DNA from 3 places in the Yersinia massiliensis genome. Region 2 is predicted to be linked to each of the others. Evidence: predicted binding sites of a transcription regulator. Region 2 holds the regulator's gene; each other region holds the start of a gene.

Region 1 (5,381 bases), 2.0 Mb from region 2:
ATGATCATAAGTCATAAAGACATTAGTTTTCAGATAAAAAAGAAGTCTTGAAAATCGTTAAAGACACATAAAATTAACATTTTAGCCTTAGCCAGAATAAACACCTACTCATTGGAGTGTAATCACTAATAACATCTAGATAAATTCAGCACAAGCCCCACAGAATGATGTGAGCATTTTAACAACAAATTGTGTGTTTGTTTTCAACGGAAGGTTGGTATGACGATTATTAAAGACAAACAAATATGCCTTAAGCTAAATTATTTTAGCCTAAAGGTTATTCCTGCAATATTTAAGTGCAATAGATTAAAATTAATACACTATTTGCACCAAAAAGGCGCTTATTTATATCAGGATTGAGATGAGATAAACAAAAAGGCCGCAGGTAAATAACCTGCGGCCTTTCATAATAATGCGTGGGAATGTTCTAAAGTAACCCAGGGAAAAGTGCTTTGATTCCTGTGACAATAAACTCAATACCTAATGCCATCAACAGCAAACCCATGATACGTGTTATTACGTTGATGCCCGTTTGCCCTAGCAATCGAACCAATAGCGGCGCGGCGCGGAATAACAGCCAACAGCAAAATGCAAACAAGGCAACCGCGACAGTTAATCCCAGTAAATTTTGCCAACTATGATAGCGGGAACTCCAGACAATCGTTGAGCTTATCGCACCTGGGCCTGCCATTAACGGCAATGCTAATGGGACAACACCAATACTTTCTCGCACCGCTGTTTCTGTTTTTTCCTGCTTATTCTGCTTATCCTCGCCGAGCTTACCGCTGATCATTGACATCGCAATGCTGACAACCAGAATCCCGCCCGCGATGCGGAATGAATCAATAGAAATACCAAATACAGTTAGAATTGCATCACCCAAGAACAGGGAGATCCACAAAATAATGGCAACAGAAAGGTTAGCCGTTAAGTTAGTTTTATCCCGACCCGCCGGTGCTTGATAGCTGGTCATACTGATAAATACCGGCAAAATCCCGACTGGGTTTACCAGTGCAAATAAGCCAACAAAAAACTTGATGTAACCTGAAAGGTCCAACAATGATTGACTCACATATCACTCCACGCAATTGCTGATAAATGCATCACAGATGAAAAACCATTATAACGAATGCCCCAAACAACACACCTTCATGCCCGTTCGTCGTCATCCTGCGTCGAAAAAGAGACTGACAATGCGCATAAGCTGCCTCGTATAAACCCAGTGTTCAATTGCAGCTCTTTCTACTGAAAATAACCTTTATGACAACACCACGCTCAATATGCGCGCTAATGTAATAGAATTAGCTGTAGGAATCCATGGAATAAACCAGCATTTATACTTGAAATTCAATCACCATTTTAATTGATATCTATTGTTAATTTTCTGTGATGTTAGTGATATTTAAAAGTCAGTAATTATAAGTTAATTCCCTCAAATGATAATTACTCTCAACAAATAATAGCTGAATGGTGTCAGCTTCACGTTTTTGTGATTTAAATCACGAAAAACATACCTAAGAATAGTTAAGCTCTGGTCAGTGGTAGAGAAGAACATCACAAGTTAATTAGGGTTAAAGGTTGAAAAAAGTCGTTTATCCCCCCACCTTTATTACTCGTGAATAAAAGCTCTTTCAGTAAATCAGCGGTAAGAATGAGAAAGTAAGATAATAAAACTGTGTCTATTTGCTCATACAGCTTGCTAGAGCCTGACTATACTAGTTGCTTCAACAGCTCATTTACTAAAAGAGTTTAACATTATCAGGAGAGCATTATGGCTGTAACGAATGTCGCTGAACTTAACGAGCTAGTAGCACGCGTCAAGAAAGCCCAGCGCGAGTATGCCAACTTCACTCAAGAGCAGGTTGATAAAATCTTCCGTGCCGCAGCTTTAGCTGCAGCAGATGCCCGTATTCCTTTAGCCAAATTGGCGGTTGAGGAATCAGGCATGGGTATTGTGGAAGATAAAGTGATCAAGAACCACTTTGCTTCTGAATATATCTACAATGCTTACAAAGATGAAAAGACGTGTGGCATTTTAGAAGAAGATAAAACCTTCGGTACTATTACTATTGCTGAACCTATCGGTTTAATCTGCGGTATCGTACCAACAACTAACCCAACCTCTACCGCTATCTTCAAGGCGTTAATTAGCCTGAAAACCCGTAACGGTATCGTGTTCTCTCCACACCCACGTGCTAAAGACGCAACCAATAAAGCCGCAGATATCGTGCTTCAAGCCGCTATCGCCGCAGGTGCGCCAGCAGATATTATTGGTTGGATTGATGCGCCAACGGTTGAGTTATCTAATCAGCTGATGCACCACCCAGACATTAACCTGATTCTGGCCACAGGTGGCCCAGGCATGGTTAAAGCAGCGTATAGCTCTGGTAAACCAGCGATCGGTGTTGGTGCGGGTAACACCCCAGTTGTTGTTGATGAAACAGCGGATATTAAGCGTGTTGTTGCTTCTATTCTGATGTCTAAAACCTTTGATAACGGCGTGATTTGTGCTTCAGAGCAGTCCATCATCGTTGTAGATTCGGTTTATGATGCCGTTCGTGAGCGTTTCGCGTCTCACGGTGGTTACCTGTTACAAGGTAAAGAACTGAAAGCTGTTCAAGATATTATTCTGAAAAATGGTGGCCTGAACGCGGCTATCGTTGGTCAGCCAGCCACTAAGATTGCTGAAATGGCAGGTATTAAAGTACCAGCCAATACCAAAATTCTTATCGGTGAAGTTAAAGTTGTTGATGAATCCGAACCTTTCGCTCACGAAAAACTGTCACCTACGTTGGCAATGTATCGTGCGAAGAGCTTCGAAGACGCTGTTGAAAAAGCAGAGAAACTGGTGGAAATGGGCGGTATCGGCCATACATCTTGCCTGTATACAGATCAAGATAACCAACCTGCTCGCGTTAAGTATTTCGGCGACAAAATGAAAACCGCCCGAATTCTTATCAACACCCCTGCCTCTCATGGTGGTATCGGTGACCTGTATAACTTCAAAGTAGCGCCATCTCTGACGCTGGGTTGCGGTTCTTGGGGTGGTAACTCCATCTCTGAAAACGTCGGTCCGAAACACTTGATCAACAAGAAAACTGTGGCTAAGCGAGCAGAAAACATGTTGTGGCATAAACTCCCGAAATCTATTTACTTCCGCCGTGGGTCCCTGCCTATTGCACTGGAAGAAGTGGCAACTGACGGTGCAAAACGTGCCTTCATCGTGACTGACCGCTATCTGTTTAACAATGGCTATGCTGACCAAATCACTGGCGTATTGAAATCTCACGGTATCGAAACTGAAGTCTTCTTTGAAGTAGAAGCAGACCCTACCCTGAGCATCGTGCGTAAAGGTGCAGAGCAGATGAACTCCTTCAAACCAGACGTGATCATCGCGCTGGGTGGTGGTTCACCGATGGATGCTGCAAAAATTATGTGGGTCATGTACGAACATCCAGAAACCCACTTTGAAGAACTGGCATTACGCTTTATGGATATCCGTAAACGTATTTACAAGTTCCCGAAAATGGGCGTGAAAGCGAAAATGATCGCGGTCACCACCACATCAGGTACGGGTTCAGAAGTGACACCGTTCGCGGTAGTGACCGACGATGCAACAGGTCAGAAATATCCATTGGCTGACTATGCATTGACTCCAGATATGGCAATTGTTGACGCCAACCTGGTTATGAATATGCCTAAGTCACTGTGTGCCTTTGGTGGTCTTGATGCGGTGACCCATGCACTGGAAGCTTATGTTTCTGTGTTGGCGAACGAATACTCTGATGGTCAGGCGCTGCAAGCACTGAAACTGTTGAAAGAATTCTTGCCAGCCAGTTACAACGAAGGCGCTAAAAACCCAGTTGCGCGCGAACGTGTTCATAATGCCGCGACCATTGCAGGTATCGCATTTGCTAACGCCTTCTTGGGTGTCTGTCACTCAATGGCCCACAAATTGGGTTCTGAGTTCCATATTCCGCACGGCTTGGCAAACGCCATGTTGATTTCGAACGTTATTCGCTATAACGCGAATGATAACCCAACAAAACAGACTGCTTTCAGCCAGTATGACCGCCCACAAGCACGTCGTCGTTATGCTGAAATTGCAGATCATCTGGGTCTGAGTGCACCGGGCGACCGTACCGCACAAAAAATTCAGAAGCTGTTGACGTGGTTAGATGAAATCAAAGCTGAATTGGGGATCCCTGTTTCAATTCGTGAAGCGGGCGTTCAGGAAGCCGATTTCTTAGCCAAAGTAGACAAACTGTCTGAAGATGCGTTTGATGACCAGTGTACCGGTGCTAACCCACGTTACCCACTGATCTCTGAGCTGAAACAGATCTTGATGGATACTTATTACGGCCGTGAATTCAGCGAAGAAATTGACCGTGAAGAAGTTGCAGTTGTAGCTGCACCTGCAGCTAAAGCTGAGAAAAAAGCTAAAAAATAATTATCTTAATGTACGAACCCTATTTCCGGATGGGGTGAGTCGCGAAGATATCACCCTCACAAGCTATTGCCTGTGAGGGTTTCTTTTTATGGCCAGACCTAAAATGTTTGCTATGGTCTCAAACTGAACTCTTCCCGCGACTCCTTTAGCATTCGTCATAAACCCACCAAACAAGGCTCACAGAGCTAATCCTCCCCCTTCCTATGGTAACTCTGCATGGCTTATTCCGTGGCAACAGCGCACGTTTAAATGAGCCTGACAGACCTGATATTTTGGCGTGACTCTTGGACAAGAAAAAGATTTAAAGATTTAAAGACTGAGTGGTATGTAAAAACTAGAGCGATTATGACAATCGAGGAATAGAACTGCGATGGATCGTCATCACCCAACGCCATATCTTGGCTGGCGTTGTATTGTCTGATACGACATGAATACAATAGAAGCTAAGTTACCCCACAATTTCAAAGATGAAACCTGTGAGGCATCTTATAGCCATTATTTAGCGCTTAGCGATAATGCTAGAGACAAGCAGCTTTAATGGCTTCTTTATAATGACGCCGGCAAACTGAGACATAACTCTCATTGCCACCAATAACAATTTGCTCACCGTCATGCACCGCTCTGCCCTGTTCATCCAAACGCAGCACCATGTTCGCTTTGCGACCACAGTGACAAATGGTTTTTAACTCAACCAATTTGTCTGCCCACGAGAGCAAATATTTACTGCCAGGAAATAGCTCACCGAGAAAATCAGTACGTAACCCATAACACAGGACAGGGATGTGTAAATCATCCACCACTTGACACAATTCTTGGACTTGTTCTTTGGTCAGGAATTGGCATTCATCAAGCAAAATACAGTGAACGGGTTTTGTTTGATGCTCAGTAGCAATAATAGATAATAATGATGTTCTGTGATTATAGAGCAAAG
Region 2 (5,381 bases):
TGCATTTTCGAGGTTGCAGTGGAGAGCCGAATCGTAAATCGCGCATCTATCACTCCGGTGAAACCGAAGATGCACGATTTTTCCTGCGTTGGCTACGGGAAACCTATGGCCAAGTGCCAACAGCCGCAGTTGGCGTCTCATTAGGCGGCAATATGCTGGCGATGTATTTAGCCGAGCAAGGGCAGTTAGCCCAAACAGGGCAGGACAATTTATTGCAAGCCGCTGTGGTGGTGTCAGCACCTTTGATGCTAGAGCCTTGCGCCAATCGTATGGAACATGGTTTTTCACGGGTTTATCAGCGCTACTTACTTGATCAACTCAAGCTAAATGCCACCCGTAAATTATTACGTTATCCCGATAGTTTGCCGCTAGCACTGCCACAATTGAAAGCATTGCGGCGCGTCAGGGAGTTCGATGATGCCATCACCTCGAAAATACATGGCTTTAATGACGCGCAAGATTATTATCGCCGTTGCAGCGCCCTCCCCCTGTTGCCGCAGATTAAGATTCCACTACTGATCATTCATGCCAAAGATGATCCCTTTATGACCGACGAGGTTATTCCTAATCTCAATACGTTACCGAGTAATATTCATTACCAGTTAACTGAGCATGGCGGCCATGTCGGCTTTGTCGGCGGTTCATTGAAGCACCCACAAATGTGGCTGGAACAACGCATTCCTGCCTGGCTCTCCCCTTATTTGGAACAACATTCATGATCATTCCTTGGCAACAAATCGACGCTGATACACTGGATAATTTGCTAGAAGCCTTTGTGCTGCGTGAAGGCACGGATTACGGCGAGCATGAACGCTCATTGGCACAAAAAGTTGAGGATGTTCGCCGCCAATTAGTGAGTGGTGACGTGGTTTTGGTGTGGTCCGAGTTACACGAAACCATCAATATTATGCCCCGTGGTTCATTCCGCGCGGATGCAGAAGAACACTCATAACCCTATAGCCTGACGATGAGAATTTTTGATGAAAATCAAGATGACAAGCCAGACGATTTGCCCTAAGAATAACCATTATCGATAAAAATACTGGCAAATGCCGCTTGGCCACTGAGGCGCTTACCCCATGGAGTTACCGTTAATATGTCAACTAAACATCCGGTTATAGCCGTTACTGGCTCAAGCGGCGCAGGGACGACCACCACCAGTTTGGCGTTTCGTAAAATATTCCAGCAGTTGAATATCCGCGCGGCAGAACTCGAAGGTGACAGCTTCCATCGCTATACCCGCCCTGAAATGGATGCCGCCATCCGTAAAGCACGGGATCAAGGCCGGCATATTAGCTATTTTGGCCCAGAAGCCAATGATTTTGGTCAGTTAGAGCAGAGTGTGTCGGAATACGGCAAACACGGCACAGGCCGTTCACGTAAATATTTACACACCTACGATGAAGCGGTGCCTTATAACCAGATTCCCGGCACATTTACACCCTGGGAACCCTTGCCTGAACCTACCGATGTGCTGTTCTACGAAGGGCTACACGGCGGTGTCGTGACTGAACATCACGATGTGGCAAAGCATGTCGATTTATTGGTAGGGGTGGTACCCATCGTCAACCTAGAATGGATTCAAAAACTGGTGCGCGATACCGGTGAACGTGGCCATTCCCGTGAAGCGGTGATGGATTCCGTTGTACGCTCCATGGAGGATTACATCAACTACATTACGCCGCAGTTCTCACGCACTCATATTAACTTCCAGCGCGTGCCGACCGTCGATACCTCAAACCCTTTTGCCGCGAAAGCCATCCCGTCGCTGGATGAAAGTTTTGTGGTTATTCATTTCCGTGGCTTGGATCAGATTGATTTCCCCTACTTGTTAGCAATGCTACAAGGCTCGTTTATTTCCAATATCAATACATTGGTGGTGCCGGGCGGGAAGATGGGATTAGCAATGGAGCTGATTATGGCCCCGTTGGTGCAGCAACTGCTGGAAGGCAAAAAAATCATTTAACGCTTTACGTAGACATCTTGGTTTTACGCATCATAGCGATTGGAACTGCAAGGCGGCGGCAAGCGGACTTATCCCAATGAACTGACCTCAGTCAGTGATTGGGGTGAGCGGATGCAACCTCCTGCAGCTTCAAGGACGAAAAACACGCTTAAGCGACGTCACGAATTTCAAAACTGTGGGTAATGGTCGCTGCTTTACCTAGCATCAGAGAAACAGAGCAGTACTTCTCTGCTGATAATTCCACTGCACGCTCAACAATTTTGTCGGTGAGACCTTTACCGCTAACGATAAAATGCAAATTGATTTGCGTAAACAGACGCGGCGCTTCTTCACGGCGCTGAGAGGTGAGTGTGACCTCACAATCGCGCACATCATTACGCCCCTTTTGCAAAATAGAGACCACATCAATCGCGCTACAACCACCTGCTGACATCAGCAACATTTCCATCGGGCTGGGTGCCTTATCACCGGCATTACCATCCATCAAAACCTGATGCCCTGACGCTGATTCACCCAAAAATGTCAGCCCCTCAACCCACTTCACACGTGCCTGCATAACGCTCGCTCCCAGTTAAATTTTCTGATCCAGACTACCCTTTCATTTATAAAGTCGCAATGTAACCCGATGTTCATCATGCTGAAGCGATACAACACAAGACACTGACCTCATCCTGTGCTACAAACAGAACCGAAAGTATTGTTTCTAGAATTAAATTGGGTAGTGATCGATACTCAGTGTAAGGTTTCTATCCAGTAGGTATCTTGGCTATACCTTTCGGCAGTTGAGCAAATTAATATGCTATACCCAACAGGCGTCAAGATGGTGGGTATAAAGAAAGTGTATTTTATAAGCACGCCGTACAGGGAACTCTGAGCCCTGTTTAGTTAGGCTGCGATAACAACAGAGGATAACAGCGAATGGTTCTCGGCAAGCCACAAACAGACCCGACTCTCGAATGGTTCCTGTCTCATTGCCATATTCACAAATACCCATCGAAGAGTACGCTGATTCACCAAGGTGAAAAGGCCGAAACGCTTTACTACATCGTGAAAGGCTCCGTTGCGGTGCTTATCAAAGATGAAGAAGGTAAAGAGATGATTCTCTCCTATCTAAACCAAGGGGATTTCATCGGTGAACTTGGATTATTTGAAGAAGGCCAAGAGCGTAGTGCTTGGGTTAGAGCAAAAACTGCCTGCGAAGTGGCTGAAATTTCTTACAAAAAATTCCGTCAGCTGATTCAGGTCAACCCAGATATCTTGATGCGCCTGTCTTCGCAAATGGCGAACCGCTTACAGATTACATCCGAGAAAGTGGGTAACCTTGCTTTCCTTGATGTGACTGGGCGTATTGCACAAACACTGCTTAATCTGGCAAAACAACCTGATGCCATGACCCACCCCGATGGGATGCAGATTAAAATTACCCGCCAGGAAATTGGTCAAATCGTTGGCTGCTCCCGCGAAACTGTGGGGCGGATACTAAAAATGCTGGAAGATCAAAACCTGATCTCCGCACACGGTAAAACGATTGTCGTTTACGGCACTCGTTAATTCCCTCAAAACCGGTGCCGAAACTCTCGGTACCGGTTTTCTCACGCAGGTTTGTAAACCATAAATTTCTGGGGCCGACATGAAATGGCAACGGGTTATTTATCATCCTGAAGTGAACTACGCGTTACGCCAAACATTGGTGCTCTGTCTTCCCGCCGCCCTCGGGTTTGCCCTTGGCGAGCTGCGGCTCGGATTGATGTTTGCTCTGATCCCTGCTTGCTGCAATATTGCGGCGCTGGATACTCCCCATCAGCATTTTTTCCGCCGTCTGATTATTGGTGGCGCACTCTTCACGTTGACCAGCTTCCTGACGCAGCAATTACTGCTGTGGCACATTCCCTTGCCGTGGATCATGTTAGGGCTGGCGCTGCTGCTCGGTGTTAATGGCGCGATCAGCCCGCTCCATGGCCGCTTATTACCTGCCGCGTTAATTGCCGCCATCTTTAGCCTCAGCATGGTGGACCGTGCGCCTATCTGGCAAGCGCCACTGTTGTGCGCGGTAGGAACGCTCTGGTACGGCGTCTTTAATTGGTTGTGGTTTCGGCTCTGCAAAGACCAGCCCATTCGCGAGCCTCTAAGTCAACTATATGATTTACTAGCAGATTATTGTGACGCTAAATATAATTTTTTATCACAGCATATAGAGCCAGAAAAAGCCCTCCCGCCGCTGCTCGATCGACAGCAAAAGATAATGGATAAAATTAATCAGCTTTATCAACAATTTAATCTTATTAAAAATGCGACGAAGAAAGAGCAAAAACGGCTGTTGGGGTTATTTCAGATGGCGCTCGATCTGCAGGAGCATGTTACTGCGGCGCTGAATCAGCCGGAGAAAGTACAAGCATTGGTGGAACACAGTCAAATTGAAGCCGTCTTGAGCCGCAACGCCCAAGTTATCGTGGCTCAGTTGCGCACTATTGCTGATGACATTCTCTATCATCATCATGCGACAAACCATTTCACCACCGGCGATGCACTCATTGAGCTAGAGGAGATCGCCCAGCAGCACCCCGATAATCCTGTGGCACAATTTTGCTACTACCATATCCGCCAAATTGACCAACTTCTGAGTAATCGACGTCCCCTGTACGATCGTGAGCTGATGTCAGGGCAACAACAGCAACCCTTATGGTCCGCGATCGTCAGCTATCTGTCGTTTAACTCCACAGCATTGCGCGATGCAGCCCGATTAGGCGTCACACTAGCCGCTGGCAGCTATATTGGGGCATTGATGCAGTTGCCAAAACCCTACTGGATCTTACTTACCGTGATGCTGGTAACGCAAAACGGTTATAACGCCACGAGAGTCCGCATTCATCACCGCGCCCTCGGCACTTTGGTCGGGCTGATTTTAGCCGCGGGCTTATTGCATCTACGTATGCCGGAAGGGACGACACTGAGCATTATGCTGCTCATCACATTGGCAGCCACGCTTGTGCAACGTAAGAACTACGGGCTATCGGTCATCGGTAGAACCATCACAGCGGTGTATATTTTGCAGTTGCTGACAGGCGAGGGGGCTGACTTTTTAGTCCCACGTCTACTGGATACTTTGATCGGGTGCGCACTGGCCTTTGCCAGCGCATTATGGCTGTGGCCACAGTGGCAAAACGGGTTACTGCGTAAGAATGCCCATCAGGCACTGAGCGCTTATCAGAATATCCTACGCTTACTGCTAGCGCCGACGCCACCGGATGTTGCCCAGCTATCTTATGATCGCATTCAGGTCAATAAAGCCAGTAATGCCGTGCTCAGCTCGCTGAATCAGGCGATGCGAGAACCGGGTTTCAACTCTCAATATTTGGCGGATATGCAGCTATGGGCAACCCATAGTGAGCTGATTGCGGCCCATATCAATGAGATG
Region 3 (5,381 bases), 2.0 Mb from region 2:
AGCCTTGGGCTGATCAGTTGGGCCGGTTTTCTAGGCTGTACGGCTTATTTCGCCTGCCCACAAGGTGGCTTAAAGGGATTGCTCATCACGCTATTGACCTGCTTAAGCGGAGTGTTCTGGGCGATGATGATCATTCAGGGCAGCGCCTTGCAGCCAGAGTGGGCGATCCTCGGGTATGTACTGACAGGTATCGTTGCGTTTTTGATGTGTATTCAGGCCTGTCAGCAGTGGCTATCTTTTGTTCCCGGTACCTTTATCGGCGCATGCGCGACCTTTGCCGGTAATGGCAATTGGAAGCTTGTGACAGTTTCGCTGTTGGTTGGCGTGGTGTTTGGCTATGCGATGAAGAATAGTGGCTTGTGGTTGGCGGCGAAGCGCGATCGGCAAGGGAAGAACCCGTTAGGGTCCGCGGTGAGCATAGATGCTGATTAGGGGGACTGAATCAAGTTTCGTCTGTTATAAGAACGCGTTTAACGGTGGTTAACCATCGTTTAGTGTTCACCTTACGTGCGCAAGGTGAACGATGAAACGCTAATGACCGAATGAGTTATTCGATTAAATAAGATGCGCTGCTACCTTCACCACAATTTTGCGAATCGGCCCAACCTCTGCCAGTGTCCCCATTGGCCGATGCAACTCACCGGGGAAGAGCAGGGCGATATCACCGGGGGCCAGTGTTAACAAGGTTTCTGTGCTGATCCCTTCAAATAAGCCGTAATCTCGCTCACTATCAAAATCCATGGTGGGACGTTGCCCCTGAGTCGAAGGTGACGCACCAATGACTTCACTGCCTTCCAGCAAAATATGAATATCAATGTAATAACGATGTAATTCAGGTGCCTGCTCATACAGCGGTTTAGTCGTCGCAATAATATGATTGAGGTAAATTTCACGTCCTTCAATCTCTTGCTCACCCGCCGGAAGATGAGCTAAATCCAGTTGGCTGATCGCCGCTAAGGTCCGGCGGATCACCTCGGGGTACAACGGGTTATTCACCGCAATTTTCAATTCATCAAGTATCATAACTCTTCCTGTCTTTGTGTGTGGCCTGTGCGCTAGGCGCAATGGCTCACGCTATTCTCAGATGCCAGTGCAGCAATGCAGTGTTCCACCACACCGGCCACATCCGGCGAAATATCAATTTGGACAACATCCGGTTCGCTGGCATCTGGCACTTCTAACGTCGCAAACTGGCTCTTTAGCAGGCTCTCAGGCATGAAATGCCCTGCGCGTTGCTGCATTCTGTGCAGCACTAAATCGTAATCACCCGTCAGCCATAAAAAACGAATCCCATGGTTCCCTGCACGTAACCGGTCGCGATACTGCTTTTTCAGTGCCGAACAGACTAAAAAACCCACTTCATTCTTTTGCTGTAAGCTGTATGCCACGTCACTTAATCGCTCGAGCCATGGAGCACGGTCTTGATCATTGAGTGGCTGGCCTGATGCCATTTTTTGGATATTGGCGCGAGGGTGTAAGTCATCGCCATCAATAAACTTAGCATTAAGCGCTTGTGCGAGTGCCTGCCCGACACAGGATTTACCGGTGCCAGAGACACCCATGACAATAATGCATTTACCAGACATAGCTTTCCTCGGTATCAGCCATTGACCAATGTCAGTTCGCACATCAAACGGCGACCAGCATGCCACCATCAACGAACAACAGATGCCCGTTAACGAAGTCAGACGCTTTCGACGACAGATAAACCGCCGCACCAATCAACTCTTCTGGGTCACCCCAACGGGCCGCCGGTGTCCGTTTGCACAACCAATCGGTAAAGGCTTTATCATCAACCAAGGCTTTGGTCATATCGGTTTTGAAATAACCAGGGGCGATGCCATTGACTTGAATGTTGTAGCGGGCCAGTTCGACACACATGCCACGGGTCAACATTTTGACCGCACCTTTAGAGGCGGCATATGGCGTAATGGTGTCGCGACCAAGTTCACTTTGCATGGAGCAAATATTGATGATTTTACCGCGTTGACGTTTGACCATATAACGAGAGACAGCCTGTGATACCAAGAAGACAGATTTCTGGTTAACGGCAATCACATCGTCCCAATCTTTTTCTGGGAATTCGGTAAAAGCATGGCGGCGTTGAATACCGGCATTATTAATTAAGATATCAATAGCGCCAATGCTATTTTCGATTTGTTCGATGGCGGCTTTAACTGCATCATGGTCAGTCACATTAAAAGCAGCAGCATGCGCAATAAAACCACTTGCCCGTAATTCAGTGACGGCTTTCTCTGCTCGTTCGGCAGTAATATCATTAATAATGATTTCAGCACCAAATTCAGCCAAACCTTTGGCTAATAAAAAACCGATGCCCTGTGCGGAACCGGTAATTAATACTTTGCGTTTTTCTAATGAAAATAGATTCTTCATCGTCGATTCCTAATGTCGCTTATCTGGCGGCATATAAAATAAATGTCATGGTTGATTACTGCTGAACGAACACGGCAATAATTCATTTTCGGTAATAGCAAACTAGAACAATAAAAAGTAAGCTAGAACAATAAAACTATTATTATTCCTTAACCTTGTCTTAAAGCAGGTAGAGATTTAATTATCACTAACGGCATTTCCATTCATCTGGCCGTCAAAAAACTTGTGACTATGAAACCGTTTTCTGTCTTATCGAACTGTGACGCAGATCACTTTAAATCATGTTACGACAAGCTGTTACCGCTTACGTGAGCCACATCGCCTTGAGAACAGAAAAAGGCCACTGCAAGCAGGGACTTTGCTCTTTTTACCCTATGACTAAAGATTAACTTATTGATAATAAAATAACTTAATCGTAGCCATTCGCATTGTTATGGCATATTTAACCGGTAACATGCTTTTCATTACCCAAGCTAACAGTGCATAATCACCTAACCTATCCCGCACTCTTGTCCTAGGTATTTGCCATGAAAAACCAGCGTGTTACGTTACAAGATATTGCGCTACTGGCCGGCGTGACCAAAATGACCGTTAGCCGCTATCTGCGCACGCCGGAAAAAGTGGCACCAGAAACCGGTGAACGCATTGCTCAGGTGATGGCTGAAGTTAACTACAGCGCTGATCCTGAAGGGGAAACGGGGCTTAATCAAAAAATCCCACGTATTGGTATCTTAGTCCCTTCCTTTAATAACCAGATTTTTTCCGATCTATTGGCCGGTATTGAGTCGGTGACTGCCGCCAGCGGCTACCAAACCTTGGTGGTCAACTATAACTACAGTAAAGAGCGGGAAGAAGAGCAAATCATTAATCTACTCTCCTGCCAAATTTCGGGGTTAATTCTAACAGACTCCGAGCATACCCTACGTGCGGATAAGTATTTGAATGCTTCAGAGATTCCCGTGGCACAGGTGATGGATCTGGAGCCTCAATTTAACCGTATTACCGTCGGCTTTAATAATTATCAAGCCGCCTATGATATGACCGCAACGCTGCTCGCCAGTGGAAAGCAAAATATTGTCTACTTCGGTTCGATGTCTGATATCCGTGATCGCAAGCGTTATCAAGGCTATAGCCAAGCCATGAGTGATGCAGGTTTTACCCCATTGCATATTACCCCGAACAAAGTCTCATCCGTTTCTATCGGCGCTGGGATGCTGGCATTGGCACGACAAATGTATCCGCAAGTTGATGCTATTTTTTGTACCAATGATGATATGGCGGTGGGGGTGTTACAAGAATGCTTGAAATTGGGCATGGTCATTCCAGCTGAAATGGCTATTTCAGGCTTTCATGGGTTAGATATCGGTCAGGCCACCACGCCAGTGCTGGCCAGTGTGACCACACCACGTTTTGAAATGGGCAAAGTCGCGGCGGAGATTTTGATTAAAAAAATCAAAAAAATCCCGACAATTGAACAGGTTGATCTCCACTATCGCATTTCTCTGGGCGGTACGATTTAACCCTTTTACGCTGTCAGCACGCTTTGTTACCCGTCATATTCTGCCCTTGAGCGACTCAATGGCAGTCAGTCGCGCTTTGCGGTTTCCTTTGCTATCACTCGCTTCATGCGATAACAAATCACAGCAGCAGATAACATTTCAGTGAAGATACGACATAAGTTTTTAACGCTCATCTGTTTAGCTGAAACAATTCAGCTTCGACAATGATAGCTCGCTCACGTTACCGGTAACATGTTTTTTTAACATGACTTACAGTGACCTGCATCACAAAATAAAACATTGAAAACAGGTCTTATAACGACATTCGCTGAATGGCTCAATCGTCTGCTGATGACCTGCCGCCATTCTAGTTTCTTTGATTTATTGACATGGTCAGGTACTCGTAATGAAAAACAGCTCAACCAATGTATCCCAACAAGCCGTATTAATTATTGCGCCGGTGATGGACTATTTGACTGAGAAGCTGGAGCAAAACTTTACGGTTTACAAACTCTTCGACGTCGCGGATCAGGGTGTATTCCTCGCGGAGCAGGGCAAGAACATTAAAGGTATTGTGACCCGCGGTGATATTGGGGTAACTAACGAAGTATTGGCGTTATTACCTGAAGTCGAGATTATCTCCATCTTTGGTGTCGGGACGGATGCGGTCGATTTGGATTATACCCGTGAGCGTAAAATCATTGTCACGACCACTCCGGGCGTACTGACCGACGATGTGGCAGACACCGCACTGGGGCTGATTATTGCCACCTCCCGCCGCTTATGTCAGGCCGATAAGTTCCTTCGGGCAGGGCAATGGCCGCACAGCAGCTTGCCTTTAGCGTCCAAAGTGACGGGTAAACGTTTAGGCGTATTTGGTATGGGTCGTATTGGTCAAGCGATTGCTCGCCGCGCTACGGGCTTCGATATGCAGATTGCTTATACCGATACCGCGCACATTGACAGTCTGCCTTATCAGTATGTGCCTGATTTAATCAGCCTTGCGCAACAAAGCGATATTCTGGTGGTGGCTATTTCAGGTGGGAAAGACAGTGCGGGTTTGGTGGATAAAACCATTTTTGCCGCCATGCCAAACCATGCCATTCTGATCAATATTGCCCGTGGCAGTATGATTAATCAGGACGAATTAATTCAGGCATTACAACAGCAAGAGATTGGCGGTGCGGGTCTGGATGTTTTTGCCGATGAACCGAATGTGCCACAGGCATTGATTGAAATGGATAATGTTGTATTACTGCCGCATATTGCCAGTGCGACAAAAGAAACACGCATTCAAATGAGTGATATTGTTTTTTCAAATATTCTCGCGCATTTTTCGGGGAATAAAGCACCAACCGCAATTCATTATTAATTTCGTCAATTTTTCAAATTGAAGAGAGGCAGATTGTATTGACTCGCGACCTGACTCATATTTGAAATCTATCGGGCATATTAATAATAAAAGTGTTTATTGAATTTAATTAAATG

What was found. The regulator CRP, encoded in region 2, controls carbon source genes, mostly activating them, when cyclic AMP is high. The targets are predictions, from matches to a motif close to ATGTGANNNNNNTCACAT.
Region 1: the regulator CRP is predicted to act here: its motif matches at 1,543-1,560, upstream of adhE (bifunctional acetaldehyde-CoA/alcohol dehydrogenase).
Region 3: the regulator CRP is predicted to act here: its motif matches at 2,652-2,669, upstream of idnO (gluconate 5-dehydrogenase).

Annotation. Positions count from the first base shown of each region.
Region 1 covers NZ_CP028487.1:2,280,216-2,285,596, reverse strand. Annotated here, with positions in the region: gene DA391_RS10750 (YchE family NAAT transporter) at 428-1,072, opposite strand; gene adhE (bifunctional acetaldehyde-CoA/alcohol dehydrogenase) at 1,772-4,450, shown strand; gene DA391_RS10740 (thymidine kinase) at 4,969-5,381, opposite strand, start outside.
Region 2 covers NZ_CP028487.1:260,727-266,107, reverse strand. Annotated here, with positions in the region: gene DA391_RS01095 (hydrolase) at 1-719, shown strand, start outside; gene DA391_RS01090 (YheU family protein) at 716-952, shown strand; gene DA391_RS01085 (phosphoribulokinase) at 1,097-1,966, shown strand; gene DA391_RS01080 (OsmC family protein) at 2,115-2,522, opposite strand; gene crp (cAMP-activated global transcriptional regulator CRP) at 2,885-3,517, shown strand; gene DA391_RS01070 (YccS/YhfK family putative transporter) at 3,597-5,381, shown strand, end outside.
Region 3 covers NZ_CP028487.1:3,282,788-3,288,168, reverse strand. Annotated here, with positions in the region: gene DA391_RS15255 (DUF1097 domain-containing protein) at 1-432, shown strand, start outside; gene DA391_RS15250 (YhcH/YjgK/YiaL family protein) at 556-1,023, opposite strand; gene DA391_RS15245 (gluconokinase) at 1,056-1,586, opposite strand; gene idnO (gluconate 5-dehydrogenase) at 1,630-2,394, opposite strand; gene DA391_RS15235 (substrate-binding domain-containing protein) at 2,922-3,914, shown strand; gene DA391_RS15230 (2-hydroxyacid dehydrogenase) at 4,300-5,265, shown strand.